One region of the Nostoc sp. C96 genome, then DNA from elsewhere that is predicted to be linked to it. Evidence: riboswitches for the same ligand, from Rfam matches in the RefSeq annotation. Region 1 holds a riboswitch; the other holds the start of a gene.
What was found. A riboswitch is a leader RNA that binds a small molecule or an ion and turns the genes downstream of it on or off. The one in region 1 is predicted to bind cobalamin.

Region 1 (15,666 bases):
AGTTAATTGAGTTGCTGAAGCAATTCAAATATGTGATTGTATGATAATGCTGGTTATACTTTCGAGTGGCAGAGTCAAGATTTTAGTCTAGAACAGGATCGAGATATTTAAAATTTAGACTCTCACTGTTGGTAATTCATGATTATCGACGAATGTATTGATCAATAACTTTGGCATTATCGACAATTGATTTATCATGTTTGCTGGCTTGTTTAACAGGTGCTGCTTTAGGAAATTTATCGTTAATTTGTACAATCAGTCCTGGTGCTAAGGCGACTTGATTATCTTTAATTTCTTTAGAAGTAGCTGCTAAATTTACTTTCATTTCTCGCAGCATTTGCTGTTGTTCTTTGACAATTTGAGTCAGTTCAGCGATTTGTTGCGAGTGCAATGTATCTAACTTTTCATGAAGTAATTCGATGTTTTGTCCGGCGCGTAAGTTTACTTGATGGTCAATCTCAGCGTTGCGGCGGTCAGTATCAGACTGACGGTTTTGACTCATCAAAACTATGGGTGCTGTGTAAGCTGAAGCGAATGAAAAAACTAAGTTGAGCATAATGAATGGTGACTCATCCCAATGGGGAACTCCTGGCGCTAAGTTCATTCCCACCCATCCAGCTAAAATGGTACTTTGACAAATCAGAAATTTCCAAGAACCTACCTGAGATGCAAGTTTATCCGCCAGGTGTTGTCCGCGAGTTAATTCTTCAGGTGTAATTTGTTTTGGCTCTGATTTTTGTCTAACTACTGGATTCATAATTTACCTCCGTGGGTGATTGCTGTCTGTGTTTTTGTCTATGGGTTTAATTTATGCTGTTCTTCTGATAAGTACAAATATTATTATTTTTTAAATTGATAGATTTAAGTGATTAATACAGCTACATACCCAAAAGTACTTAGATGACGTTTGAGCGATCGCTCTCCAACCCCATCTCTTCGTGTAATATGAGTTAGCTTTGCCGTCTCACCAATACTGTTATGAGTCAACTGACATCTAAAGATTGGATTCTCATCCAACAACGACTCACCCCGTACTTGTTTTTGCTACCTGCTTTAGTGCTATTGGGGTTAACTGTATTTTGGCCTGCATTACAAGCCTTTTACCTCAGTTTCACCAGCTACGAAGATATTTCCCAACCGCCACAGTTGATAGGTTTTACAAATTTCTTGCGTTTGTGGAAGGATGCAGTTTTTTGGAAAACTTTAGAAAATACTTTTCTTTATCTGGTGGGTGTAGTACCAATTTTGGTGATTGCTCCTTTAGGGTTAGCAATTTTGGTTAATCAAAAACTCCGGGGAGTTAGTTGGTTTAGAGCCGCATATTACACACCAGTGGTAATTTCAATGGTAGTTGCAGGTATAGCCTGGAAATGGTTGTATGCAGAAAACGGTTTACTTAATCAGTGGCTAAAAACTTTGGGAATTTTCCCCGAAGGAATTCCTTGGCTAACTAGTCCAGATAAAATCTTGGGGATTATTCCCATTTCTCTCGCCAGCGTAATGGCTGTGACTATTTGGAAGGGATTAGGTTATTACATGGTAATTTATTTAGCTGGGTTACAATCCATCCCCGCTGATGTGTATGAAGCCGCAGCTATTGATGGCTCGGATGGTATTCGCAAACATTGGGATATTACAATACCTTTGATGAGACCTTATTTAGCTTTAGTAGCAGTAATTTCAGCTATTTCTGCAACTAAAGTTTTTGAGGAAGTTTATATTATGACCCAAGGCGGCCCACTCGATAGTTCTAAAACTATTGTTTATTATTTATACGAACAAGCTTTTAGTAATTTAGATATTAGCTATGCTTGCACAATTGGGTTGATATTATTTTTAATAATTTTAGGACTGTCAGTTTTACGCTTAAGTCTTAATCAAGAAGGCGGAGATTCTATTGTCTAGAAAACTTATAGGATGTTTGAAAAGTCGTAAAGTATACCAACAACCCCTCTCCAAACCTCTCCCCGAAGCGGAGAGAGGCTTTGATGTTACCAAAAATATTTTTCAAACAACCTCTTATCAGATGTATTTATCTGCTGGCGATCGCACTTCACCCTCATTTATCAGTAAATCAGCGAAAGTTCATACTACTGTTGTGATTATTCTCACCCTGTTGTCTAATTTACTTGGTAAATGTTTCACTGAGTCAGCAATTATTTCTTGACCTGCTCATATAATTGATTTTTTATACTAACCACAGAAACACAGGGTTGAATAAAGATTTATCAAGTTTCTCCAAAGTGTTTAACCTGCAACTTTCAAATGGCGGATTGTTAGCTAGACTTTAAACGCTATGATTGAAATTTATTAAACCTATTATGCACTGGTTATTATCTGGGCCGTTGACTGTGGAAAAATTAACGGTTAAGATTGCGGGTTTACCTGCATCGTTACAAGGTAAGAAGTTGGTGCAGATGTCCGATTTTCATTATGATGGTGTGGCTTTGTCTGATGAGATTTTAGAAAAGGCGATCGCATTTAGCAACCAACTAAAACCAGATATAGTAATTTTAACAGGTGATTATGTTACAACTAGTCCGCAACCAATTCATCAACTAGTTTTAAAATTAAAGCAATTGCAAGCTCAAGCTGGTATTTATGCCATACTCGGTAATCATGATATATATTACCGACATTCAAAAACAGAAATTACCAAAGCTTTAACTAACATTGGTGTACATGTTTTATGGAATGAAGTTGTCTATCCTTTTGGTGATGAATTAGCGCTAGTGGGACTCGCAGATCGTTATTCACCAGAATTCAATCCTGCGCCAGTCATGGAGCAACTAGACCCAAATATCCCCCGAATTGTGTTATCTCATAACCCTGATACAGCGGAAATATTACAAACATGGCGGGTAGATTTGCAGTTATCTGGTCATAGTCATGGTGGTCAAATCGTGATTCCTGGCTTAGGGGCGGTTATAGCTTATCGCAAAAAAATAGTCCAAAAAATCCCCTACAAAATCCGGCGTTACTTTCCATTGTTACGCCGAGAAAATTATGTCCTCCGCCATTGGGAATGGGCGCAGGGTTTACATCGTGTAGGAAGCAATCTGCTATATGTCAATCGTGGTTTAGGAACTTATTCCCCAGGAAGGCTATTTTGTCCGCCAGAAGTGACATTGATTACCCTACAAAGAGAATAAATTGTGATTAAATTTTTACTATCTTTTAAGATGGTTTTTATTATTTGATAAGCTGTAAACGCTGCTATGAGGAGTGTTTCTGCACTATGCACTGGTTGTTTACGGGACGTTTAAGTGTAGATAAAATAACGGTTAAGATTGCCGGACTGCCGCAATCTTTAGCAGGTACAACATTAGTACAGTTATCAGATTTTCACTATGATGGAATGCGCCTTTCGGAAGAAATGTTGCAAGAAGCGATCGCAGTTACAAATGAAGTAGAACCTGATTTAATTGTCTTAACGGGTGATTATGTCACTGATGATCCTAGCCCAATTCATCAACTGGTGATGCGGCTCAAACATCTGCAAAGTCGCTGCGGAATTTATGCTGTACTTGGTAATCATGACATCCACTACAATCACTCCCAAGCAGAAGTGACAAATGCTTTCGCTAGTATTGGAGTTCATGTTCTGTGGAATGAAATTGCTTATCCCCTTGGCGAAGAATTACCTATAGTCGGTTTAGCTGATTATTGGTCGCGGGAGTTTAATCCTGTACCTGTGATGCAGCAACTAGACCCACTAACACCGCGGATTGTTCTGTCTCATAATCCTGATACTGCCAAGATATTAGAACAGTGGCGCGTTGATTTACAGCTATCTGGACATACGCATGGGGGTCATATTGTCATTCCCGGTTTTGGCCCTGCGGTTTTTTATTACAAGAAGTTACTCAAGCAATTACCAAAAAAACTGCGCCGACGGGTGCCATTTTTATTTGATGATTGTTCTAAAGTAGTGAGATATTGGGAATGGGCGCAAGGATTTCACAAAGTAGCAAATAATCAGTTATATGTTAATCGTGGTTTAGGAACTTATCGACCAGGACGCTTGTTTTGCCCACCGGAAGTTACGGTGATTACTCTAGTTTGTCAATAGTCAATAGTCAATAGTAATTTGTTGTTAATTCTTGGATAAAAACTATTAACCGCCTAAGTTACGACCGATCAACATCAGTAACTACAGGCGGTTTATTAAACAATATGCAATCGTTCGAGAAGATTGAAAAAACAGAAGAATTAACTCAAATAAGGTGGACAAATGCAATCGTTGTTCTCAGACTTCAACATCCTTGATTCTAAATAGGCAGGCATTTCTGGCTGTATGTTCAAAAACCTCCAATAAAATCAATAGAATTAAGGCGAAAACACTTCCATAGGATGTAATAGTTGAGTTGCGATCGCGTGGATCTTAGAGCAGGAGGTACAGGCTCTAATTTCAAGTTTTTTTATTTCACTTAAACTTAACCTTTTTGTACCTTGAATTTAATTTAGCACGCGGCAATTTTAATTACTATGTGTATTTACCAAATGTGAACACCGTTAATGTGTCGTAATATTCGGGTGAATTTTCTTAAAATTGGTGAGGCTTTTTAATTACATTTATATTAAGTTAATTTAAGCAAAATGACTGGAAGTCCCCGCTACACAGACAAAACCAACTCATACCATTTCACGAAAAAAATGAGACAAATTTATGGGTTTTTCATTCTTTCCCCCTGCTCCCTGCTCCCTGCTCCCTGCGGTCTATTTGTATCAAACTTAAAGTGAAACGGTATTACGTGGGTTGAATCGAAAATTATTTAACTGCTATCCATTGGGTAACAGGAGACATCCCTCGCCATCCGAGGAATTTACCAATAGGTTCTGCTTTTTGAATAGCAATCCGGGTAAAACTACCGCCAACTTTTTCGTACCATTGAAATAAGGTTTGCTCTCCTTCGATGGTGACGGCGTTCGCAACTAAACGACCACCTGGGGGTAGTGCTGACCAGCAAATATCAAATAATCCAGCTGCTGTAACTCCACCACCAATAAAAATAGCGTCTGGTGTGGGTAAGCCTGGCAAAACTGATGGTGATTTTCCGGCGATAATTTCTAGGTTGGGTGTACCCAAAGCTGTGGCATTATCGGCAATATATTGCAGTCTAGATGAATTTTGTTCAATGGCGATCGCTCGACACCGAGGATGGCTTCGCATCCATTCAATGGAAATTGAACCACAACCTGCGCCAACATCCCACAAAAGTTCTCCTGGTATGGGTGATAGGGTTGATAAAGTAATCGCTCTGACTTCTCGTTTGGTTAATTGTCCATCGTGATGATAGGCATGATCTGGCAATCCTGGTAATCTTGGTAAAGCGACAACGCCAATATCAGCTATACAATCAACGGCGATAGTATTCAAGTCAGCAATTTCTGTTTCACTCCAAGCTGCTGCTGTACTGACAATTATCCGTTCGTGAATCCCGCCGATACGTTCTAAGACAATAATTTTACTTTCACCGTAACCCCGACTGTTCAAAATTTGGGCGACAATTGGCGGGGTTTCCTTACCAGCGCTCAAAATTAATAACTTGGCTTGGGGATAAATATAAGACTGAAGCAAACTCGCAGGACGACCGCACAAACTTAAAGTCTCTACCTCAGTTAATGACCATCCCAGTTTGGCGCAAGCGAGGCTAAAGGCTGAAGGTGCGGGAATAATTGTGATTTCTGAGATGGGAATATGTTTGGTTAAGGTGACACCAACGCCGTAACATAGAGGATCACCGCTGGCTAAGACGCAGATTTGCTGACCACGACGGCTGATAATTTCTGCGATGGAGGCGCTAAAAGGAGAAGTCCAAGGAATTTTTTGGTGCTGGTCATCACTGGGAAGCATGGCTAAATGCCGATCGCCTCCTATAATAACCTCAGCTTGAGTAATTATAGAACGGGCGATCGCACTTAAACCCTGTAATCCATCTTCGCCAATCCCTATAATAGACAGCCATTTCAATGTTTTATTCCCCAGTCCTGATTCGAGAAACTTTCTTACACAAAAGAATACACAAAGTTACTACTAAAAAAGCAACTTCCGCCAATAAAAATGCACCGACAGATGTTAGACCAAGTTGTTTAATTAATAGTGAAACTATCGCCGTTCCGCCAGCACTACCACCAAAGTATAAACCTGTACCTAAGCCAGCCTGAGTTGCGGGTAGTTTGCCTAGTGCGAAGGGAATCATACTGATCAACACTAAACTAAAACTCATCCCAAAAGCCAGAATTAAGGCGATCGCCAAAATATAATTATCGTTTAATATTGTTAACCCCATCAAGCCTGTCATTGTTCCCAAACCCAGCAACATCGATTTATTTGCACCTAAATCTGCTGTCCAGTCTCCTAAAGGTACAGATGCAATTGCTGAGACTAAAAGTATCTCAGAAGCAATAAATTCTACTTGCAATCCTGGGAGTTGAGTTTGTAATTCTTGGGGAAAAATGGCAAATAACAGGTTAATTTCAAATCCTGTGGCTAACCCGATGACAAAAATCAGGCTTAACAACACAGTCGGCGTAGTTGCAGATTTATCTTGATGATATATGGTCGGGACAAAACTATGTTTGGGAGTGAATATTTGCAAAATATATGCGCCCAAGACTAAAGCGATCGCACCTAACATAAAGGTAATCGATGCACCTAGACTAGAGAGTAAAGTGTTGAATAATGGGGCGATCGCTCCCACTGTACCAAACACTAATACAAGAATGGCATTTGCTTGGGGTAATTCTGTTGTGGGGACAAACTGAGTTAAAAGTGCGATCGCCGGGCCACGAAATATAATCATGGCGATCACCCAAGCCGTCATCAGCACGGGAATAATCCAACGAATACCTGTGGGTAAATTGTAGTCAGCTAACAACGAAACACCGACAAACATTAATCCAGCTAACACCACCCCAAAGCTAATCATCGGTAAACGACTACCCAAGCGCTGCTGGATGCGATCGGAAATTCCCCCATTCAAAGGTTCAAGAACTGCGGCGATTAATCCTTGCACTATTCCCAGCCAACCAGCTAATTCAACTAATTCTAGTTCTTGTAATATTTTTGGTTGATAAAAAGCATATACCATCCAACTGAGGATGATTGCTGCTAGTAAAGCTGCTAATCCCCAAACTTGTCGCCATAATATTTCCCGGCTGGTGTTGCAAGAGTTAACCATTCTTCTGCCTTATACCCGTGGTGTGATTTTAAGACAAATTCTTCTATTTAAATCGCATTAAAAATTGCACAATTGGCAAACAGGGAAATGCTCACTTGTACAATTCATAACATCTAATTCATAAAAGGTAAGTAGGGCTTAGTGATATTACCAATAATACTTTCACTAAAAAATAACCTTACCTACATAATTTTGATCACCATGAATTTAGCAATTTCACTCATCCCTAGATTCACTTAACGTTATTTACTGTACATCTTTAATATCCGCAATTAAGTTAAATACTTTCTAAATTGTATGTTTAACGACAATTTTAGCTATTTTTACTTTTAGATAAACCTTACCATATTAACTAATTTATGTTATCTAACTTTGTATATAATCGATTACTTAATTAGTTACCCAGATTACATCAATAAAATCACTATTATGTCAATTTCCATGCTGGTATAGCAGTCAGATTTAATTTTTGAAACATTAAATTAGATTGCTATAGACTCATACAGTTTCAATGTACTGAAAATGGATGGTGCGGACAAATTATACTTTAACGTGAGCTTTGAGATTTACGTAATTCCCAAAGTGAGTAATATTCATTTCGATAAACAAGATTTATTGGGGATTGGTATTGAGTTGCTAATTGCTGTCGCCAAGTGTGAGAAATATTCAAGAAAAAAACCTGAGTATAGGTATCAGAAATATTCGGAATAAGTTGATTGTTCACCAATTTAAACTGAACTCGTGGTTCTACAAGATAACTTAAAGAAAACACATTGCCATAATTAATCCCCTCAGCATTGCTAATTAACAATGGACGTGCAGAGCGATTAATAATTTGAGCAGCTTGGAGATTATTGTAACTTACTCCTTTATGCCACCAAGTTTCAGCTTGATAATATACCCGCGAAGAAACTAGTCCACCAATAATTAATAGCGCTATAATTGTTTGCCAGATTCTTCGCCTTGTTAAACTGCCATTATAAAGTTGTGTAGCTAATAAATAAATAACAGCAATCTGCATACCTAAATAAGACGGCAAAAAATATGGTTCAGAACCTAGCTTAATTTCACCAGATATTAAGGCTGGTAAGATTAATGGTAGTGATGGTACTACAATCAAAATCACAATAAATAACCAAACTTTATAGTTCGTAGTGCGACAAAGTAAATAAATCGCGCATCCTATTAAAATTACCAAAAATGAACAGATTAAATAATTTAAATTGTTATCTAATACCAAATCTAAATCAAAAAATATTCTACTGATTTGTCTCAGTAAAAATGGGAATAAAGGTATTGGTGCTAACTGCGTTTGTATTCCCTGATTTGACAGTAAAAACTGAAAAAATTTAGCTAATCCAATGATCATCCAAGGAATAAAAGCAAAAAAAGCAACAATGGAGGCTAATAGATAAGCTCTAACAGTTTTATTTAGCTGAAATTGGGAAATTGTGATGACATAAATACTATGTGCGATCGCCAAAAATCCACTCCATAAACTGGTGTAGAGACTTAATACTAAAGTGACTGTATAAAGGCTCCAAATAGTAAACTGGTCTGGAGGTAGTTTACCTGGAGGTTTTGATTCTAAACGTAAGGCTCGCAGGAGTGCAGCACTGCTGATGATAATAGTGACTAACCAAAGAATATATTCTTGGGCTTCTGTGGCATATATTAAGTAAATTGGCGAGACAGCGGTAATTGCGATCGCTAACCAAGGTAATGATAATGGGACAACAAATAATTCCCGACATAACCAATAAATACCAGGAAATACTAATAAGCTAATACAAGCTGATAAACTCCTAATGGCTGTAACTGAATTGCCAAAAATTCCTAACCAAAATCGGGCGATCGCATAATAAAGCGGTGGATGCTGGGGATCTTCCTTCGCTAACGACATAATCGTATCACTCAGTCCCTTTTGTTGATTAATGCCTTGGAACTTAGCAAAACTTTCGGAGGTAATTACACGACCATTAAATAATTGCTGTTTGACTTCCGCAACTGTATAACCAGAAATTCGCAATGATGTATATGTTTCATCATGGGAATAAACTTTGCTATCTAGGTTAAAAAAGCGAAACAATACAGACATCACCAGCAAAACAATAATTAAAAACCGCAACCAACTAGGAATGATTGTGTTCTGCTGCATAGTTAGATAAATTATGAATATATTAGGGCGATCGCTACTCAACTTCCACTAAAAGCTTTTTTGCTCAAGGCAAACTCGGTTTTTTGGCAAAACATTTCGGTAAATGCCATCTTGTGAAGTTTTCTAGATTAGAAATTGTTAAAAAATCAATTGTTTTAAACTGCCGATCAATCGCAGGCAAACTACATATTTTCGCCCCAATACTTAAATAAGCTTGGACAATCTTCGGAATGTTTACCTCATATTTATCTAAACAATATTGATCAATTTCTAAACCATATTGCGAATTGGGATAAACTAAAATACTTGAATGTGTGAAATGATTTTTTTGAAAAAAATGATATGTACAAGCCGCTTCTCTAGCAGATTGTGTCATTAACGAAGCACAGCCAAAAAAATATTTATTTTGGCTCCAAATCAGATAATTAGCTAATCCTTCCCATAGCAATAGTAACGCTTGACTGTTACGAAATTCTTTAGCAATACACGCACGTCCAACTTCCACAGATGCTTGTAGCACATTATCAGGAATTGTGTTGAGATTAAACACATCAGCAGCATCAAAACCCAACCCTTGAGATGCCATTTGATAAGTTTGCATCCGATAAGTGCCAATTGTTTGACCAGTCTGTTGAGAAATCAGCATCAAATGATGACAAACTTCATCAAACTTGTCTCTATCCATCTGGGTTAGGCTAGAACTAGAAAATCCTAAACCTAGTTCCCGATTAAAGACTTCAAACCGCAAGCGGAAGATAGATTCTAATTCTTCTTCAGTTGCGGCCAGGCGCAAGATGTACTTATCGGTTTGCAGGACTGGAAAATCTGCCAAAGAAGAAGAATTGAGTGAATAATTGATGTTGCGGTAAGAAATTTCCATCTGTCTTCCAACTTAGATGTGCGGAGATATCCTAGTAAATTCATACGCTTGATCAAAACATTCGATGCACTAATATATCCAAGCGTTACAGACGCAATTGTCTAGGATATATTTCCAGAAAGGTTTTCTGATAAATCTTGACTTGGGAGCGTGTCAGGTTTATCTGATAATTCTTGCCAAACCTCTTCTGAAAACAGAGTTGATTTTCCCATTTCATCGACAATTCCTCTCTGCGTCATAATTTGAGAAGTCAGCAGAGTCACCAGAGTGAGAAATGGGTGCTTTTATTATGCCTATGGCTAGGAAAAAAATCTGGCAATAAGATACAAATTTGACGAATACATAGATTAATTTTGTTGTCAATAGACAATTTTCGAGATAGAGCAGGGGAGCAGTGATGTCAAGTTTGTATAAATACCAAAACTCTCCACCTGCGCTACATCAATCAAATTGAGGATAGTCATTCCATAAAGTTGTTATTTCGCGCAAACTTTGGTGATTTCCATTACCTAAAATTACATGATCTAGCAACGGAATACCTAATAACTGCGCTCCTGCTAATAATTGACGAGTCAATTCTATATCTTCTTGACTAGGTTCAATGTTCCCAGAAGGATGGTTGTGGGCGACTATTGCTCGTGTTGCACCTTGACGAATTACTTCCCGAAAAATTTCTCGTGGCGAAGCTAGGGTTTCGGTAGCAGTACCAATGCTAATAACTTGTGTACCTAACAAACGATTTTTAACATCCAATAACAATACGGCAAAACGTTCTTGGGTTTGCCACATTAAATCTTGACTAAGCGCCGCCGCCGCCGCCATTGGACTATCAATTGCAGCGCCATCTGAAGGACGGGAGAGAAAGGCACGTTTGCCTAGTTCTACCGCAGCTAAAATGCTGGTGGCTTTTGCTGGGCCGATACCAGGAACTTGCATTAATTCTGCTGGGGTAACTTCTCGCAAAACTGCCAATGGGTCACGTTGGTGTTTGCTTAATTCTTGTAAAAGATATTGTCCCAAACCCACTGCTGAGAGTTTTCCTGGCCCTTGACCAGTGCCTAAAAGAATTGCAATTAACTCCGCTGTTGCTAAAATTTTGGGGCCATGAGTCATCAAACGTTCACGCGGACGTTCATTTGTGGGGATGTCGGCAATTCTCAGACAATAGGTCATAGAAGCATTCAAAGAATAGTTACCGAGCAATACCTTTCGGTTAAGATATCTCTTCTTTGAGGCAGCAGGGGGGCGGAGGAGCAGAGGGGCAGGGAGAGGTTAGTGTCAATTCTCCCTTGCACCCCTGCACCCTTGCTTACCTTCTCCTAAAGGAGACGCTACGCGAACACGAGTAAATTCCTTATCCGAAAAGTATTGAGTTACCGAGATGGAACTATTTTTAGTTATCCCTTGTTTGCGCTCAAAATTATCTTAATTTGAGAAAATCTTTAATTTTGGCAAGTATTAGAGCATCAATTCACTAATCAAAAACCTCCTTCCCTACGAGGGAAAGAGGTCAACCTATTTCTCTTTACACTCCTTCTACAGCCGCAACCACGCCAAAAATCAGAAATAAGCATCCACCCATAAAGGTAAGTTGGCGTTCAGAAATGCGTCCGGCGATGAGTTTACCACCGATAACTGCGATCGCTGCACAAATACTATGTCCTAAAATTGCGCCAATTGTTACCCCAATTGGATTATTACCCGCCGCTAAAGCAATTGTGGCAATTTGTGTGCGATCGCCCCACTCTGCCATAAATGTTAATAAGAAGGCTTCTGTTAAAATTGCCGAAGGGGTTTTGCGCTTTGGTAGCTGTGCATCTGCTTTTTTCACAGCGGCTTCTGCTTCTTCTACAACATCTGCATCACAACTCGCCGCCGCCATTTTACTCGCGTCATATAACAGCTTAATACCGAAGGCCAGAAACAAAGCAATTTCCGCATAATGAATGTAAATTTTTGGGAGTAAAGATGCTGCTTGCCCAAATACCACCGAGAGGATAGTCATTGCTGCTAAGGCGGCTGTTACCCCAATAAACACCAAGCGCCGCGAATGGTGCATTGCCAAAATTACAGCAATAAAAAAAGTTTTATCACCAAGCTCAGAAACGGTAATTAATAATAAACCTGCGGTAAAAGCTGTTAACACTCTCTCAAGCTCCTGAAAAATTCGTAGCGATGTGAGCTTGAAGAGAGCCAAAAGACCTCACCAAGCTCACATCTTGTTTGTGAACTTAGTGAAGGTCTCGCTTTCAAATACTTAGCATTTGACATCTGAACCAGGCTTATCACCAGTATGTTGACTCAGATGAACTGGCTTTTAACTGAAAAAGTTATGCCAGTAGCTACTCCCCTTCGATTAACCTAAATGTTACATCTATCTATAGTTAGAGTCAATCATTAAATTTTAATGGGCGTTGCATAATAGAGGGATGACTTGAGGGTATCTACTGTGCAATGTCCATACTGCGGATCTACGAAAATTCGTAAGAACGGAAAGCGAAGAAGTAAACAAAATCACATTTGCGTATCATGCGCTCGCCAATTTATTGATTTGTACGAGCCACCAAAAGGATATTCTGAGGAATTGAAACAAGAATGCTTAAAAATGTACCTTAACGGTATGGGTTTTCGTGGGATTGAACGAGTCAAAGGAGTACATCATACTACTATTATTTATTGGGTCAAACAATTGGGAGAGAAACTTCCGGACGTACCGAAAGAAGATGTAATTCCAGAAGTTGGAGAACTTGATGAATTAGAGACATTTGTTGGTTCAAAAAAAACAAAATTTGGTTATGGACAGCAGTAAATCACTTTACTCAAGGTATTTTAGCCTGGGTTTTGGGAGACCATAGTGCCGAAACTTTTGAGCCATTGTGGAAAATTGCTAAACAATGGAAAAGCTATTTTTATGTGACAGATGGCTGGAAAGTTTACCCAAGCTTTATTCCAGATGGAGACCAAATTGTCAGTAAAACATATATGACACGAGTTGAAAATGAAAACACTAGGCTTAGACATTATTTAGCACGCCTTCACCGAAAAACTTTATGCTATTCCAAGACAGAAGAAATGCTGAGATACTCGGTTAAATTATTACTTCATTATTTGAAGTATCAAACTGTACCTACATAAATCGATTCATCCCTTCATTCAGCAACGCCTTTTAATGACTGTCGGCAACTACGATCATCTTAGCAGTTGCCACTGTGACCAGAGACTGTCAAATACAAAAAATATGTCAGCCATCGCTGATGACAGAATTTTTGGCAACAATCAAATGGAGTGTTAGGTGTAATCAAAATAACCTTGAGCAAAAGTGCGATCGCATCTGGTAGTAACTTACATTCATGGTCAGAAAAACACTCTCAAACTTTCATTCCTCTGTGCGTTAGTCTGATGATTAATGAAAAATGTGAAGTATTGAGCATTGCAAATACCGTCTCATGGTAAATTACTAAGGCTTGGAGTTGGGAAACTCCGGTGAAATTCCGGGACTGTGCCGCAGCTGTGAAGGGAAATCCCAAGTCAGAATGCCAACTCCGGGTGTGTCTAGAAGACACAATGATGATCTAATCTCTGCGTCGCACAGAGAAGGAGTTAGGACTTTGTTTTCGGGATTTACTGCCTGTCCAGGCTTATTTTATGCTACATCGGCTCAAGATGGCATTTTGTCTCGCCTGAGAATACCTGGTGGGATACTTAATAGTCAACAATGTCAGTCGATCGCAGACATAGCAGATAATTACGGTGGTGGCTACGTTGATGTCACAAATCGCGCTAACCTGCAAATTCGAGAAATTAGTCAAGGTATCAACAGCGAAGTTCTCCAGCAATTACAAAATTTGGGTTTAGGTTCTCACAATTCGGCTGTAGACCACATCCGCAATATTATGACTAACCCCACAGCGGGTATCGACCCAGAAGAATTAATCGATACTCGCCCTTTGGTGCAAAACTGGGATGACTATATAGCAGCGCATCCTGAACTCTCAGGACTATCAGCCAAGTTTAGCGTTTGCTTTGATGGCGGTGGAAAAATGGCGGTAAGCGATCGCCTCAATGATATCCTGTTTACTGCTGAGTTAATCGACACTCAAGTTTACTTGCGCCTGCATCTGGGATTAATTAAAAGCAAACCACCCATTGATATAGGAATTATCTTGTTGCCAGAACAATGTTTATCTATTTTGGCAGCTTTAGCAGATGTTTATTTACATCATATTGATATCAATAGTCAGCGTAAGCCACGTTTGCGAGAAGTTGTGAATAGTTTGGGATGGGAAAATTATCTTCAGCAAGTTGAGCAGCGGTTAAATTTTTCTTGGCAACTCTGTGAGAAGTTGATCAACACATCTTCTCAAGCAAAGAAGGAAGAATATTTCAGCCATATTGGTGTTCATCCCCAACGACAGGAAAATTTATTTTATATCGGCGTAGTTTTGCCTTTGGGTAGGCTTGAAAGTCAGCAAATCCGGCGTTTGGGCGATTTAGCAGCAAAATATGGTAGCGGGACTATTAGACTCACACCTTGGCAAAATTTGCTCATCACGGATATTCACCAAAAGAGCGTTATTGATGTTCAAAATAAAATAGCTGAATTCGGATTAGATTCTACAGTCACAAATATTAAAAGTTCATTAATTGCTTGTTCTGGTAAACAGGGTTGTGTCGCTTCTGCTACAGATACGAAAGGTCATGCTTTGGCATTAGCCGATTACCTAGAAACTCATGTTAAGCTAGATAGCCCAATTAATATTCACTTTAGCGGCTGTGAAAAATCTTGCGCTCAACATCACAACAGTGACATCACCTTACTAGGTGTGAGCGATCGCAATATAGAAAGTTATCACGTTTATGTTGGGGATAGAGAAAATCACGCAAAATTCGGTCGAAAAATCTATCAATACGTTAGTTTTGCAGAACTACCTGCATTGATAGAACAAATACTCAAAGTGTATAAAATTTATCGCTTTAATCATGACGAATCTTTTCTAGAATTTGTCAATCGTTATAGTATTACCCAACTAAAAGATCTATTGAAGAGTCCCAAAATCTGCGTTAATTTGCGTTAATCTGCGGTTTTTAATTAAAAATGTCCGAATATATCCGAAACGCTAACGAAATTTACCGTAATTCTTTTTCTATCATTCGGTCAGAAGCTAACTTAGATGTGCTGCCAATTGATGTAGCAAAAGTTGCTGTACGGCTGATTCATGCCTGTGGAATGACGGATATTGTAACTGACTTGGGATATTCATCCACAGCAGTACAATCAGCACGCGCCGCATTAACAGCAGGTGCGCCAATTTTATGTGATTGTCGGATGGTTGCCGAGGGAGTCACGAGGCGGCGACTACCAGCCAATAACGCAGTTATCTGCACCCTGAATTATCCCGAAGTCCCAGAACTCGCCCAAAAACTGGGTAATACAAGGTCAGCCG
Region 2 (15,666 bases), 2.1 Mb from region 1:
ACAACCTGTACACCCAGTTCTCGCGCAGCCAGAATTTTGGCGTAAGTTGCATCACCACCACTATTTTTACTAACGATGGTATCAATGTTGTGCTGAATCAGAATTTTCCTTTCATTTTCTAAGACGAAAGGGCCGCGATCGCACAATATCATTCCTGGTGGTACTAAGGCATCTTGTCCAGGAGGATCAATCATCCGCATCAAAAACCAAATATCTTGGAGGTGTGCAAAGGTGCCTAGTTCTTGTCTACCAACAGTTAAGAATACTCTTTTTGCTTGATTTTTTAAAACATCTGCGGCGGCGCTATTACTTTCTACTTCAATCCAGCGATCGCCTGTCACTTTTTCCCAGGCCGGACGAATTAACATTAATCTGGGTATTTCTACTTCATTGGCCGCCGCTGCTGCATTGAAGGATATCTGATTTGCAAAGGGATGAGTAGCATCAATTAATAAGTCAATTTTCATTTGACGCAGATATTCCACCAGTCCCTCTACACCACCAAAACCACCAATCCGCACATTTCCAGATGGAACTGATGGTTCACGGGTGCGACCAGCTAAAGATGCGATCGCTTCAATTCCAGTGATGCTTGCAACTTTCGCACCGAGTTCCGCAGCTTCGCCAGTGCCACCCAAAATTAAAACACGTTTATACTCAGCACTTAGCACTTGACTACAAGGAGGGAATTTTCGCTAAAATACCCCTTTTCAAGGGTTCTGGTCGTTCTGACCAAGGCAATAATCCGTTAGGTTTAGCGTAGTATTGACTAGCACATTCTAGGATAGCCGCCGCACTACTATCAACATTTAAATCACCAAACAGATAAGTTAACTTACCTTTAGCAGCAAAGGCGACAACACAAGAACGGTTACAAGCACTCATACATTCAACAGCTTGGATCGAAAATTTATCTTGCAAATCCCAATCTTGTGCTAGTTGCTGAATCTGGTGCAGTAATTTTTGACCGCCGCTTTCACCTACACGCTTACCATCTTGCCAAATGCTGGCACAGGTTTGGCAAACAAATAAAGTATGAGTCTGGGAAGCGATCGCAGGCGAATTAGTTGTAATAGTAGTATGAGCAGCAGTCATCCGTACCTCGCAGATGTGTTGGACTTATTAGTATACTTCGGCGGGCATCCTGACTTGAAAAGTTAATTTTCAGTTTTTTGTCTTTCCTTCACAGTTGCGGGACAGTGCCGGATTTCCACCGAACTTTCCCCGTTACCTTTGGTGGCTGATCTCCACCAAAACCGAATATTCTGTTTATTATATCATCTGCATTTTTTGGAAAAGGAATAAGTAAATCCCCATCTTTAAAATTAAGCTATGGCTGAATAAAGGGCTTGATTATCAATCATTCATAAACAACAATAACCCCGATTTTTTCCAGAAATCGGGGTTCTAAATACCTGTTATTTTCACAGATGAGATAGAATTTATATGTATTAATTAACGCAAAAAAGTCTTTTGTAAAGATGACAGTTGTACATCAACCGCACTGAGATAAGTGGAATCGTGTAGAAATTGATCTGGTAGTTTTTTGGCTTTAACAGCAGCTTGAACTAAATCTTTTGCGTTCAGAGTACCTATTTGGTGTTGAAATATCAGTGTGCTGCCACTAGGAATGCCTTGTAATTTGAGATTACCTTGATAAGCAAGATAAACAAGATTAAAAGGTTGAATTCCACGGAAAGTAGTAACATTACTAGGAGACATGTAAGAGTTAATAGCTGTAGTTATTACTTGACCATGTGTTGTGATGTGAGTTACGTCAATATTTGCGGATGTGATATCCGTAGCTGTTTGAGCAGACGCAATTCCTGCGGTAAGCATCATGGAAGCAACTGTAATAAAGGAAGCTGTTGAAGTTGAAAGTTTCATAAGTTTATACTTCCGTTAGGTTTAAAAGTTAGAATAAATACTTTCTAGTACTGATATTTATTTGTGATAATTTCAGACTTTCTATACTTAGTTTGCCTGAAAAGATAATTGTGAAATATAACTACAGTTGGGGTTTCTTGATTCCGGAAAAAGTTTATCAAAATATACTGAATATTAAAATTGATGAAAAATCTGGCTGTGAGGTTTTTTCGTTGCTCTTGGTGATGATTAGCGATCGCTGTATTTTTGCTGTGACAACGGGCGATCGCCTATACAAAGTTTAGCAGGTTACAGCACGCTTTTTTAAAGCTAATTCTAAGCGATCGCCAGGTTTAGGTTCCAGCACTTGAGTAGTCAGATTATTTTTCTCAAGCGAAGTACGCAAATCTTCCGCCGTACCCACAGCCTTTAAAAAATTTACCATCAACCCTTCATAGATTGCATCTGCTTTTGCCGCTGTAGGTAGGATAAATTGCGGTTCCAACCATTTAGAGACTTCCAAGGCGCTGTTTGTCCCGCGAATAATTGCGCCGATTAAAGGCAATGCCAAATCAACTGTTGGCGTAATGATGACATCAACAGGTGCAAATTGTTTTAGTTGTGGTGAATGATAGCCATGTGGCTCATAGTAGAGCGAGAAATTAGTTGCTAATTCTTTCAGCAGATAACTATTTTCTGTCAGAGTAGGGCCAATGGGAGAACCAGGCAAAGCCCTAATTTCTACTTGATTATTTAAAGTGAAACTTTGACCATGCTCTAAACAGGTGACACAAGTGTAACCCAAATCTTGAACTACTTTGGCAGCGTTAGGAGAAGCCACTACAGGAATTTTGTGGTCAAGTTGCTTCAATGTTGGCAGATGTGCATGGTCTGGCAAACCTTGAGACAACAATATCAAGTCGATATCTTCCTCAATTAATCTTTCTTGTTTGAGAGAAGCTTTAAACAGCCAATCTAAGCCAAAACTTAACTCGCCAACTAACCAAGGGTCAACTAGTATGCGTTGACCACCAATTTCCATTAACCAACTATTGTTGTCTAACCAAGTTAAGTACATAACCAAACCGAAGTAACACCTGCCTTTATTATTACGGATGAATTTAGAGGCTGGCGTTCACCTTGGTTTTTGGTCATTGTTCATTAGCGAACGGCTGCGATAATCGAGAGAAGTCAGCTCATTAGCCAGGGTATAGGGGCGTAAGGGTTTTGAATACCTACACCCTGACTCAACCCTTAATTTTTCCTTGCTTGCGTCAGTCCTACAGATGAAACACTTCAGATTTACTCAACCCTTTTTCAAGGCAGTATAAAGCCATATTTTTTGAGTACCGCCTTAGCTGCACTACTCGATAAAAATTGACTAAACTCCTTAGCTGCAATGGCATTCTTACTCCGTTTCACAACAGCCATTGGATAAACTATTGGGGAGTGATATTTCTCATCAGCCGCCACAACTACTTTTACTTTGTCAGAAATTTTGGCATCAGTAGCATAAACTAAACCTGCATCAGCATTACCACTTTCTACCGCTGCCAAAACTTGACGCACGTTGTTGGCATATACCAGTTTAGGAGTTATTTGCGACCAAATTTTTAACTTTTGTAGAACTTGCTGCGCGTATTGACCAGCCGGAACGCTTCTGGGTTCACCAATAGCGATGCGCTTGATTTTAGATTCTTTGAGATTGTAAAGGCTGGTAATGCTAGTAATATTTTTGGGTACAACTAAGACAAGGCGGTTTTTTGCCAAAATCGCGCGTGTACCGGGAAGCAACAGCCCTTTTTGTTCTAAAGCATCTACTTGCTTTTTCCCAGCGGAAATAAAAATATCAGCTGGTGCGCCTTGTTCAATTTGTTGTTGTAATGCTCCAGAAGCCCCAAAGTTATAATTTATATTGACATTGGGTTTACTTTGTTGATAAATCGGTTTAATTTCTTCCAATGCTTCTTTTAAACTAGCAGCCGCCGAAATAAGTAAATTGACGTTCGACTGTGCCGTAACAACAGAAGGTACAATGAATGTTGAGCAAACAGCAAGTAACAAACTAGCCAATGCTGTGCCAAAAAAGGAAAGAACTTGTCTTCTTTTCATAGAAAGATGGTGTAGCAATAGGTTCTTCTGCAATTTGATGGCGCTTGGTAGGATCATACCGAGCGTCATTCCAGTCTTTACCAACTGAATTGGTAACATTATGCCAAGAAAAGAACAAGGATGGATCACATTTCAAACATCGGAAGAGGAACGGAAAATTCTCGAAGAGTTTTGCCAGGACTCACAACGCACCAAAACCGAGATTCTACGGGAGTTAGTCCGTGGTCTTAATAAGCACCAAGCATCACAAGCGCCTATACCAACCAAACAAACTATTACACAGGTAAATCAGGAAAATTTGGCAATACCTACTACGGAAGTTAGTAGTCCTAAGAAGGCTTTAAAAGTTAGCTCCCGGAATATTCTCAAGGGTGTGGTGAAAAAAGTTGTGACTGGGGCTGTTAATTGTGAGGTAACACTAGAAATTGTTCACAAAGTTGAGCTAACCTCAATGATTACGAGAACATCTGTAGAAGAGTTGGGTCTAGTGGCGGGAGAAGAAGCCTATGCTGTGATTAAATCTAACGATATTGTGATTGCTAAAGAATAAAGATGATGGAATTACAGCGAAACTATTAGATAAAGAGTATAAGGAGCTTAACTTAAATAGGCGTTTAAGTTTGAATTAAACGCCTGCTAATAGCTTAGAAAACTTTTATTTATAGTAGTTCAATACTCAGTCTTCTTCCCTAACTGGCGTAATGCTAAACCACATTCAGACATATTATTGAGTGTGAATTGATTGAGGTCGTACGTCACAAAAACTTTCTGCCAAAACTACATTTAAAACATCCTTGGTGCTTATATTTCCCAAGTTTTTGGGCTGAAAGTGCGGTATTTTTGCAATGTTTACTGAAAATCCACAAGCTCAGTTCCACCAGAGAAAGAAAATTTACTAATTATTTTTTAATAAATAAAATTAGCAAAAACAAAAGGCTCAAGTACTAAAACTTGAGCCTTTTCTAATTTAGTTAACTGAGATTATTTATTCATCTCAATACTATTTTCTTAAAGGGTTGAACTTAGTAGCGGTTACGGCCACCATAGCCACCACCACCGTTTCCTCTGTTACCACCACCACCAAAGGAGCCACGATCTTCTCTAGGCTTGGCTTTGTTAACTTTAAGGTCACGACCCATCCACTCAGCACCATCAAGTGCATCAATAGCAGCGGTTTCTTCTGCATCGCTACTCATCTCTACAAAGGCAAAGCCACGTAGACGACCTGTTTCACGGTCGGTAGGTATCTGAATGCGCTTTACAGAACCATATTCTGCAAAAACACTGTTCAGAGCATCTTGTGTAACTTCATAAGAGAGGTTACCTACGTAAATTGACATAAATTTAATCCGAAATCGCAAGTTTGCAGAGATTTAGATTTCGGGGAGAAGTCTGTAAATACCAAGAGGAAAAAGCCTATCAATACTAAAAACAAACGCTATCGCCGAATTAACTCTCACACCTCATCATTACATAAAATGTTGATATTTGGAAAAAAATAGAAAAATTGTAATATAAAGATATGTAAACCTGCGATCGCCCAATCAGAATTTGCTCAATGTAACAACTTGTAAACTATGCTAGATTCTCCATGCGGCTGGAGAGTCTAGGATAAATTTGAGTCTAGTTATTGACTGTGAACAGGATGTAACAACTAGAACAAAAATAGTTCCTTTGAAAAAAAGGAAGAAGAGTATGTTAAGTAAATCAACAATTTATGGGCTGGTAGGTATACTCGCAGGTAGTGCTATTACAGCTTTATCCATTACTTACACTACCAGAGCCGCGCAACAGCGTCCTTTACAATCTCCACCTTGTGGCACAAGCAGTTCCATGCCACACAAGATGGCTGGGACACACCAAGTAGATCAGCACTTCATCGAAATGATGATACCTCACCATCAGGGAGCAGTAGAGATGGCAGATCTAGCTTTGCAAAAAGCACAACATCCTGAGCTTAAAAAGCTGGCTACTGCGATTAAAGCCGACCAGAATCAAGAAATTGACCAAATGAAAGCTTGGTACAAACAATGGTATGGCGCGGAAGTTCCTGCTACTCCCAAAACTGGTATGGGAATGGTTCATGGTAGAGGCCAAAATATGCCGGAAATGTCCATGCACTCAGGAATGATGGGTATGGGGATGAATTTAGAGACATTAAAAAATGCCTCTGACTTTGACAAGGAATTTATTCGCCAGATGATTCCACACCATGAGTCAGCAGTAATGATGGCCAAGATGGTAGCAAATAATGCTACTCATCCAGAAATTCGCAACTTAGCTGAAGCTATCATCAAGTCCCAAACTGCGGAAATTCAACAGATGCAGCAATGGTATCAAGCTTGGTCTAAATAATTTTATCGTTCAAATCCTAAATCTATGACACTTACACTTACAGTTCCCAACATGGCTTGTTCTGCTTGTGCAAACAATATTACCAATGCTGTGAAAACAGTTGATGGTAGTGCAATCGTTCAAGCCGATCCGACAACTAAGCTTGTTAGTGTGGAGACTCAAGCTTCTGAGCAAAAAATTAAGGATGCTTTAGCCGATGCTGGCTATCCCGCAGCCTAATTCTTAATGAGAAACTAATGGACTTATTGTAACAGTTAGAGTAAGGGTTCAAGGATAAATTGCTTTGAACCCTTATTTTTATGAAAAACCAACTTTTCTAATTATTTATTAAATCAAAATATTTTTAAATTAATTGGTATTTTCCGCAGTTTCAGTTTTGCAATTACTGATAATACTGGGGTTGTTTATCATGCAACTTTATCTGATTAAGCCAGAATTTTACTATTGTCTTTACCTATATATACAGAGTATTACTTAATTAATTAAATTCAAATTTTAGCTAGTACTAAAAATAACCGTTTTTATGAGATTAACATGATATTCCTAGAGGAACCGCTTCACCACTCGTGAAACGTGCAAATGAATGTTAACTCGCAGAATTTTAGTTAGATGCGTAAACCTAAAACTTTTAATAATTCAGAGCGTTTTATTGAGGGCTGGTATTGGGTAATGCCATCTCAAAATCTGCGAATAGGCGAAGTTAAACCTGTTACTATTTTAGGGAGAAATTTAGTAATTTACCGTGGTCAAAATAAACAGGTAGTTATTTGTGATGCTTACTGTCCCCACATGGGCGCTCATCTTGCTGAAGGCAAAGTAGAAGGTAATGAATTACGCTGTTTTTTCCATAATTGGAAATTTGATAGTCAAGGAATATGTGTAGAAATTCCCTGTTTATATGAGCCATTACCTCTTAAATTAAAGACTTGGCCGACAGAGGAAAAGTACGGCATGATCTGGATTTGGACAGGAGAAGCCACACAACAACCACTACCATTTATTCCAGATGTAGACCAAGATGAGTTCGATGTTACCTTTGGTTTTCACTTTTTCAAAAACTGTCATCCTAATATAGTGATGATTAATGCAATTGATGCTCAACATTTTAATACAATCCACCAACTGCCATTTGAAATTATTTTTGATACAGAGGAATATAGTCCAAATACAATTATTTTCCGTAACACTACCGATGTCCGGGGAGATTATAGCTTTAAAAAACTTATTCGGAGGATATCCACAAGGTCGATTACTTACAATATTTGTTATTGGTATGCTAGTACTTCTATCGTGACACTGGGGTTTGATTTTTTTAGTTTACATATTATGTTTGCCCTGCGGCTTATAGAAGGTGGCAAAACGGAAGGACGAACTATTTTAATGATGAAAAAACGTAAAAGAATTTTAGGAAAGTTATTTAATCAATTTGTGCTGTGGATGCTCAAGCTTTTTGGTCAAAATTTTGTTAAGGGTGACAACAAAATTTTTAAGACAATGCAGTTTAATTTTAAAACTCCGATTAAAGCGGATCAGTCTATTGTGCAACTGATCAACCATGTTGAAAAACAAAAACCTCTGACATGGGGAACTTGGCAGTTAGCGCGATCGCGCGAGGTTGAAGCTCAAGAAAACCCTAATAAATGGCGTGATGATTTAATTAATGATTAAGTAATGCTGAAAGCTGAAAAGTTAAAGTCAAATTTTTGCTTTTTTCTAGGCTATGGCTCAAATAAAAAGAAGTGGCAAAGCCACTTCATCATTCCCAGGTAGAACCTAGAGATAAGTATAGCGATTTCAGAAATAGAAAATGGTATAAATAGACACTGATTAATCTGAGATGCCAATTTTTCTGGCTGATCAAGCGTTAAGATTTTAATTCCGACTAATGTGCATCGCTACTGCTCTGGGTTAAGTAAGACCATCATCTGTGAAACTCTCATTCCTAAAGGCTTCCAGTAAGGGTTGCTAGAAGAAAAGGTACTGTCACCTAATACAGCACGATAGTGATGAGGATATTTTTGGTCAGCATTAGGCGCAGCGTCTACTTGCAGGATGAGTTTACCCTGATAGGAGGATAGTTTGCTGCTGTCTAGCAAAATCGTCCCGCCATAGTCCCAAGCCAGTCCATATAGTTTAAAATTGCCTAATTTTTGACGTAACTCACGCCACGGAGTCCCAACACCAATACCTTCGCGGGTTTTCCAAGCAGTTCCTAAGTTACGCACATCTAGCGGTTTGGTACGAGTGTTATCACTCCAAACGACTAAAAGCGATCGCTCTCGACCTAAGTTTAACTGAGTTGCGGCAAAACTACCGATTCCTTCTGCGCCAGAAATAGTTTTATCGACTAGGCGAGACGCACCAAATAGTTTGACTAAATCTTTTTTGGTGGTTGTAGGTGTAATCGGCCCAACTCGTTCGCCGGGAACGATTAAAGTATCTGTTAATTGTTGTGATTGGGTAACAGTGAAGTGATGAGAATTATTTTGCGGTAGCGCAACGGCTGGGTGTGCTGAGTAGCTAATTAATAAAGCTAATGCAGCCGTTGTCATGTTTTTAATTGGTAGATACACTATATTTCTTGAGTGAGTAGTATTCCACCAGAGTAATTTTGACAGGTAGTGTTCTAAGTGAGAACATAGTCTAAAAACACTTAAGACACTATGCCAGTTAAATATACTGTTAACCTGACTCAAGAAGAACATCAACAGTTGGTTGATTTAACCAAGAAAGGAAAAAATTCAGCTCGTGTTTTAAAACGATCGCAGATTATACTGTTGGCAGATCAAGGTTATCAAGACGAGGCGATAGCTTCAATGCTAATGGTAGGAGAATCAACAGTTCACCGTACACGTCAAAGATATGTAGAAGAAGGAATCGAGTTAGCCTTAAGCGAACGGCCTCGTAAGGGGAGAGAGAAAAAATTAACTCCAGAAGCTGAAGTTTTTTTGATTGCAACAGCCTGTAGTGACCCACCATCTGGACGTGAGAGTTGGACAATGCAACTATTAGCTGACAAGCTGGTTAGCTTGGAAATAATTGACAGCATTTCGGACGAAACAGTACGTACAACACTTAAAAAAACAAGATAAAACCTTGGCTGAAACAGGAATGGTGTATTGGCGAAATAAATGCTGAATATATATATAGAATGGAAAACTTACTATACTTATATGCTGAGTATTTTACGCCGTTTAATCCGATTGTTTGTTTTGATGAAAGACCCTACCAATTATTGGCTGATATTGTAGAACCATTACCTTGTCAACCAGACCAACCACCACGCATAGATTATCAATACTCTCGTGAAGGAACTTGTAACTTATTCGTATTTTATGCTCCGCATTATGGTTGGCGACACGTAGAAGTCACTTCATCAAGAACCAAAAAAGATTTCGCCCACCAAATGAGAGATTTGGTAGATACTCACTTCCCAAGAGCAGATAAAATTCGAGTTGTTTTAGATAACTTAAATACTCATACTCCTGCTGCTTTATATGAAACTTTTCCTCCAGGTGAAGCTAGAAGGATTCTTGAGCGTTTAGAGTTTCATTACACTCCCAAGCATGGTAGTTGGCTTAATCAAGTAGAAATTGAAATCTCTGTTCTCTCACGTCAATGTCTAGACCGTCGCCTTAGAGATATTGAGACTTTACGCCAAGAAATCAAAGCTTGGGAACAAGAGCGTAATCACCGAAAAGTAAAAATTGATTGGCGTTTTGTTGCTTCAGATGCCAGAGTTAAATTTCAACGATTTTATCCTACTTTAAACCTGTCATAATTTTCTTGGTACACTACTAGTAGTAGGAGTTAAACTGACGACTCCTATTGCTGACAGTTCCCTGTTACTTCATTACTCTAGTAGCATTAAAAATTGCCAGCAAAGCTACACCAACATCAGCAAATACAGCTTCCCACATTGTGGCTACACCTAAAATTCCCAAGCCAATAAATGCAGTTTTAATTGCTAAGGCGAAACTAATATTTTGCCAAACTATTGTGCGGGTTTTTCGAGCAATTTGGATTGCTGTAGCTACTTTAGAAGGCGCATCTGTCATGATGACTATATCGGCGGTTTCGATGGCTGCATCTGAGCCTAAACCACCCATCGCCATACCTACATCGGCTCTAGCAATTACAGGTGCATCATTAATTCCATCACCAATAAAGGCGACTTTTCCATGTTGACCTTTGGGACTAAGTAACTTTTCAATTGCAGAGACTTTTTCTTCGGGTAATAACTCGGCAATATAGGAATCTATACCAAGTTGTTGAGATATTCGAGCCGCGATCGCCTGATTATCTCCTGTTAACATAACTGTTTTTTCTACGCCTACTTTTTTCAGTGCTTGAATTGCTGCTCTTGCATCAGGTTTTAACTCATCAGCAATGATGATATATCCAGCGTAAATCTTATCTACTGCTAGATGTACTACTGTACCTTCTACATTGCATGTATCATGGTTGATCTGCTCTTGATGTAGTAGGCGATCGCTTCCCGCTAACACTACTTTATTTCCTACCTTTGCCTTAATTCCATGACCTGCAATTTCTGCATAATCTGTAACTTCTGATATATCAAAAGTATCACCATATTCTTCTCTAATTGATTGGGCAATGGGATGATGAGAATGGGCTTCTACTTTTGCTGCTAATTCTAGAATTTCTGGTTCACTATACCCATTAAATGGGACAATTTCTACTACTTTAAATACGCCTTTTGTTAAAGTGCCTGTTTTATCAAAAACTACTGTTTTAACTGTAGTTAAAGTATCTAAAAACATCGAGCCTTTAATCAAAATACCGCGTTTTGCTGCACCACCAATCCCACCGAAGTAGCCCAAAGGTATACTTATCACTAGTCCACAAGGACAAGAAATAACTAATAATATTAAAGCTCGATAAACCCATTCTGAAGATGTAGCGCCAGGAATGAGTAAAGGTGGTAATATTGCTACTGCCAGAGAAATAAAAACAACTATCGGTGTATAATAACGAGCAAATTTTGTAATGAATTTTTCAGTTTCCGCTTTTTTACTTCTGGCATTTTGTACCAAGTCTAAAATTTTAGCGATAGAAGATTCATTAAATAATTTTGTGACTTTAATTTTCAGCAAGCCAACTTGATTAATTGTTCCTGCTAATACTGTGTCTCCAACTCTCACCGTTTGTGGTACAGATTCTCCTGTTAAAGCAGATGTATCAATCTGAGAATTCCCGGTGATAATTTCCCCATCTAAAGGAATTTTTTCTCCAGGTTTAACAATAACAATATCTCCAATTTTTACTATTTCTGGAGATACTTTATTTACTTGGTTGCCTGTCTCAATATTGGCATAATCTGGGCGTACCTCTAATAAAGCTTTAATAGAGTTGCGAGAACGATTAATGGCGATATCTTGAAATAATTCTCCAATTTTATAAAACAACATTACACCAACGGCTTCAGGCAATTTATGAATTGCCAAAGCGCCTAATGTGGCGATTGTCATTAAAAATGTTTCATCAAAAATTCTCCCGCGGATGATATTTCGTCCTGCTGTTTTTAACACACTCCATCCACTGAGCAGGTAGGCTGGAATAAAAATTAGATATTCCCCAAGAGAATAAGGTGTATTGTGTAATTGTTGTTCAAAAATTAGTCCAGATACATATAAAACACCTATCAAAATTAGAGAATATATCTCATTTTTGAGGATGAATTCTCCACCGTGGTCATGATTATGAGTGTCCTCGTGATTATGTTCATGAGCATGGTTATGATTCTCATGACTATGAGTGCAACAATTGGCGTTTTCTGAATGTATTTTATGCTGCATTTTGTCAAATCTCAGAGCTTATTTAATATATGAGCATGTATTCAAATTTATTAGAAATAAATATTTTTTGCAAGCTAAAATTTTAAGAAAGATAATCTTTATCAAGTGATAATTTAAGGATGCTGTTGAATTTGCAGAGAAATTTGCAGAGAAATTTTCAGTCAATGTGAATATTTGCGAATTTATCTCCAGAAAGATGTATTTGCTTCAGCATTTTGTAAGATTATGAGGAAATTATGAAAATTTAAGCATAAACGAATGCCTTTTTCGGAGAATAGTGCTAAAAAGCCTAGCTTACCTGAAGTTCACCGCAGCATTAAAGTCCCCCATACGAAAAGTTTTTGGCGCAAGATATTGGCGTATGCAGGGCCAGGATATCTAGTTTCTGTAGGATATATAGATCCTGGGAACTGGGCGACTGATTTAGCTGGCGGGGCTAAATTTGGCTATACACTGCTAACGGTGATTATGCTTTCCAACTTGATGGCAATTTTAATGCAGTCGTTGTGTGTGCGGTTAGGGGTAGCGACGGGGAAAGATTTAGCTCAAGCTTGTCGAGATTATTTTAGTCCGCGTGTGAGCTTTTGTTTATGGTTACTGTGTGAGATTGCGATCGCAGCTTGTGATTTAGCAGAAGTTTTAGGAAGTGCGATCGCTTTACAATTACTTTTTGGTATTCCCCTAAGTTGGGGTGTGTGCATCACAACGCTAGATGTATTTGTATTGTTATTACTACAAAATAAAGGCTTTCGTTATACGGAAGCTTTAGTAATTATGTTAGTAGGAACTGTGGGCATTTGCTTTACAGCCGAAATTATATTTTCGCGTCCTGACTGGGGCGGAATTTTATTAGGTTATGCCCCGAAAATAGAAATTTTACAAAATTCAGCAATGCTGTACATTGCTATTGGCATTTTAGGCGCAACAGTTATGCCACACAATTTGTATTTGCACTCATCAATTGTGCAGACGCGAGATTGGCAACCAACTAATGAAAAGCGATGGGAAGCAATTAAATTCAGCACTATTGATTCGACATTGGCTTTATGTTTTGCATTGTTTATAAATTCAGCAATCTTAATTGTGGCAGCTGCAACTTTTCATTTTTCAGGCCATCAAGATGTCGCAGAAATTCAAGATGCTTATAAATTGCTTTCTCCTTTGTTGGGCGTAAATGCAGCTAGTGCAATTTTTGGTTTAGCATTATTAGCTTCTGGACAAAGTTCAACCCTCACAGCCACTTTAGCAGGGCAAATTGTCATGGAAGGCTTCTTAAATTTACGCCTGAAACCTTGGTTACGTCGAATATTGACAAGGCTCATTGCAATTGTGCCAGCATTAATTGCTATTATGTTTTTTGGCGAAAAAAGTACAAGCGGCTTATTAATTTTTAGTCAAGTAATCTTAAGTTTACAGCTACCATTTGCGGTAGTACCATTGGTGATGTTTACTAGTAACCGTCACTTAATGGGTGAATTTGTTAATCCTTGGTGGCTGAAGACTTTATCATGGTTAGCAGCGATCGCCATAATTATTCTAAATGCTTGGTTGCTATGGCAAACTATTTATGCTTGGTTGTTTGGTTAAAATGTAGAAATAAAAGAATACTGCAAGTGTAAAGGGGTGAAATTATGAACCATATCCAGCAAAAAATTGCCGTCTGGGGAATTACAATATTGCTTGGTGCAACACCTGCGGTTGTATATGCAAAAACACCAAGTAGTCAAACAAATTTTCAGGAATCTTTTCAACAAGGGGTGCAAAAATTAGAACAAGGTAACTTTAGTGCAGCAGTCACAGATTTTGACAAAGTAGTACAGCAAAATCCTAAATTTTATGAAGGTTTTTGTCTGCGAGGTTTAGCTAAATCACAACTGGGAGACTTACAAGCAGCAATTGGCGACTTTAACCAAGCGCTACAACTCAATCCTCACCATGTAGACGCTTATAATAGTCGGGGAACGATTTATGCTCAACTGGGAAATCTGCAAAAGGCGATCGCCGATTTTAACGCTACACTCAAAATTGATCCGCAGTCTGTAGATGCTTACTATAATCGCGGACTTGCTTACTTTAAACAGCAAAATCCCCAAGCGGCGATTTCTGATTTTAACCAAGCAATTAGCTTAAATCCTCAGTTAGCTGATGCTTATGGTAATCGGGGACTGGCTAAATATACTTTAGGCGATCAACGTAACGCGATCGCCGATCTCCAGCAAGCAGCCACACTTTTTCGTCAACAAGGCGACACCGCCAGCTATCAACAAACCCAAACTCTAATTCAACAGGTGCAACGTTAGTGTTGTAGACTAAGTTGCCGACGTAGCTGCAATCCCACTAACAACCCAATGATAATGATTCCGGTGAGATAAGCCAAAACAATTAGCCGGATGGACAATGGTGGCGCAACTCCTTCGACATCAACATTTTTTTGCACCCGCAAAGGTGAAAATCGTCGTGAAGCGTTTGGTTGAGGCGAAACTTCTACCAAAACATTGTGAGGTGCGCCATCAAAAAATTGCTGTTCCCAAGTAAGTTTCCCGGTAGCATCTGGGATACCTTGGTAAGCGAAAGCAACCCAGCCATCTTCTTTTGCAGTCGTTTGAATATTTAACAAGACATCAGAAACAGGCTGCTGAGTTTTTTCATCTACAACTTGCACTTGTAACTTATCAGTTTCGCCAACTGTTGCACTAGCATCACCCAACAGTTGCACTTGTAAACCCTGCTGTTTCACAATATCGTAGTTATCAGTTTCCGGTTCAGCCGCAGATGTGTGGTGATGATGATCTCCATGCGATGTCTGCGATTGTGCCATTTCTGAACTGAGGTTAATTGCTAATAACGCAATAATGGCGACAACAGTTGCACCACTCAACAATAATCTTACTCGTTGGGGCGCAATTTCTCCTGGTTGGGTTTCTTGTCGTCCCCCAATTACCCAGCCACCACCTAAGCCGACAATCAATAAAATTCCGGCGAGAATGGCAAAATTACGATATTTAACGGGATTTTCTGGAACTGACAGATAGAGATTTTGCTGAATGGGAGTAAAAGCATTGGGCGTTACTGGAGTAACATTAACTTGTAGTTGGTAGTTACCCCGAATTGGTAAAATTTGCTGGACTTGCAGTTGACCTTGAGGAGCGATCGCTTGTATATCTAACAGCTTGGTTCCCTCGACTATGGGAAAATCTGTCGTAAACCAAGGATTTTTCGGGGGAGTAAAGATTTTTAAATTTATTTTGGCATTTTCTACAGGTTTACCTGTTGCATCGACCGCTTGCAGTGTCAGTTTTACTGGCTTTTGGGGGCTGCTGGCTTCTGCCTCAAAAGGTATTATTTGGCTAATTGGCGGTTCAGTAGTTAATCGCACATTTGCTTGAGGCGATGACTGCGAAAAGACAGCAGAGTGTTCAAAACCCACACTCATCAAACCAGCCACAGTACTGAGGAGTAGATAAACCTTTAACTTTTTGATTTTTAGCATATATCTTGAAAGAGGCTAGTGGAG

Region 2: another riboswitch for cobalamin. It lies ahead of AC504W_RS15290 (DUF1636 domain-containing protein); the one in region 1 lies ahead of cobG (precorrin-3B synthase).

The regions. Positions count from the first base shown of each region.
Region 1 is NZ_CM182020.1:1,507,004-1,522,669, reverse strand. It holds gene AC504W_RS06540 (DUF1003 domain-containing protein) at 143-757, opposite strand; gene AC504W_RS06535 (carbohydrate ABC transporter permease) at 979-1,905, shown strand; gene AC504W_RS06530 (hypothetical protein) at 1,922-2,167, shown strand; gene AC504W_RS06525 (metallophosphoesterase) at 2,322-3,152, shown strand; gene AC504W_RS06520 (metallophosphoesterase) at 3,239-4,072, shown strand; gene cbiE (precorrin-6y C5,15-methyltransferase (decarboxylating) subunit CbiE) at 4,772-5,974, opposite strand; gene AC504W_RS06510 (MFS transporter) at 5,979-7,184, opposite strand; gene AC504W_RS06505 (glycosyltransferase family 39 protein) at 7,732-9,342, opposite strand; gene AC504W_RS06500 (GNAT family N-acetyltransferase) at 9,407-10,222, opposite strand; gene radC (RadC family protein) at 10,664-11,395, opposite strand; gene AC504W_RS06490 (TMEM165/GDT1 family protein) at 11,748-12,368, opposite strand; one part of gene AC504W_RS06485 (IS1 family transposase) at 12,672-13,011, shown strand; one part of gene AC504W_RS06485 (IS1 family transposase) at 13,011-13,357, shown strand; adenosylcobalamin-variant (AdoCbl-variant) riboswitch at 13,686-13,769, shown strand; gene cobG (precorrin-3B synthase) at 13,831-15,297, shown strand; gene AC504W_RS06475 (precorrin-8X methylmutase) at 15,318-15,666, shown strand, end outside.
Region 2 is NZ_CM182020.1:3,589,320-3,604,985, forward strand. It holds gene AC504W_RS15285 (cobalt-precorrin-6A reductase) at 1-671, opposite strand, end outside; gene AC504W_RS15290 (DUF1636 domain-containing protein) at 676-1,095, opposite strand; cobalamin riboswitch at 1,118-1,275, opposite strand; gene AC504W_RS15295 (hypothetical protein) at 1,456-1,887, opposite strand; gene AC504W_RS15300 (hypothetical protein) at 1,998-2,171, shown strand; gene AC504W_RS15305 (MBL fold metallo-hydrolase) at 2,168-2,944, opposite strand; gene modA (molybdate ABC transporter substrate-binding protein) at 3,184-3,978, opposite strand; gene AC504W_RS15315 (TOBE domain-containing protein) at 4,079-4,528, shown strand; gene rbp (RNA-binding regulator) at 5,001-5,318, opposite strand; gene AC504W_RS15325 (DUF305 domain-containing protein) at 5,674-6,333, shown strand; gene AC504W_RS15330 (heavy-metal-associated domain-containing protein) at 6,358-6,552, shown strand; gene AC504W_RS15335 (aromatic ring-hydroxylating dioxygenase subunit alpha) at 6,943-8,001, shown strand; gene AC504W_RS15340 (hypothetical protein) at 8,229-8,885, opposite strand; one part of gene AC504W_RS15345 (IS630 family transposase) at 8,997-9,417, shown strand; one part of gene AC504W_RS15345 (IS630 family transposase) at 9,417-10,114, shown strand; gene AC504W_RS15350 (heavy metal translocating P-type ATPase) at 10,179-12,152, opposite strand; gene AC504W_RS15355 (Nramp family divalent metal transporter) at 12,411-13,739, shown strand; gene AC504W_RS15360 (tetratricopeptide repeat protein) at 13,784-14,452, shown strand; gene AC504W_RS15365 (hypothetical protein) at 14,449-15,642, opposite strand; gene AC504W_RS15370 (hypothetical protein) at 15,648-15,666, shown strand, end outside.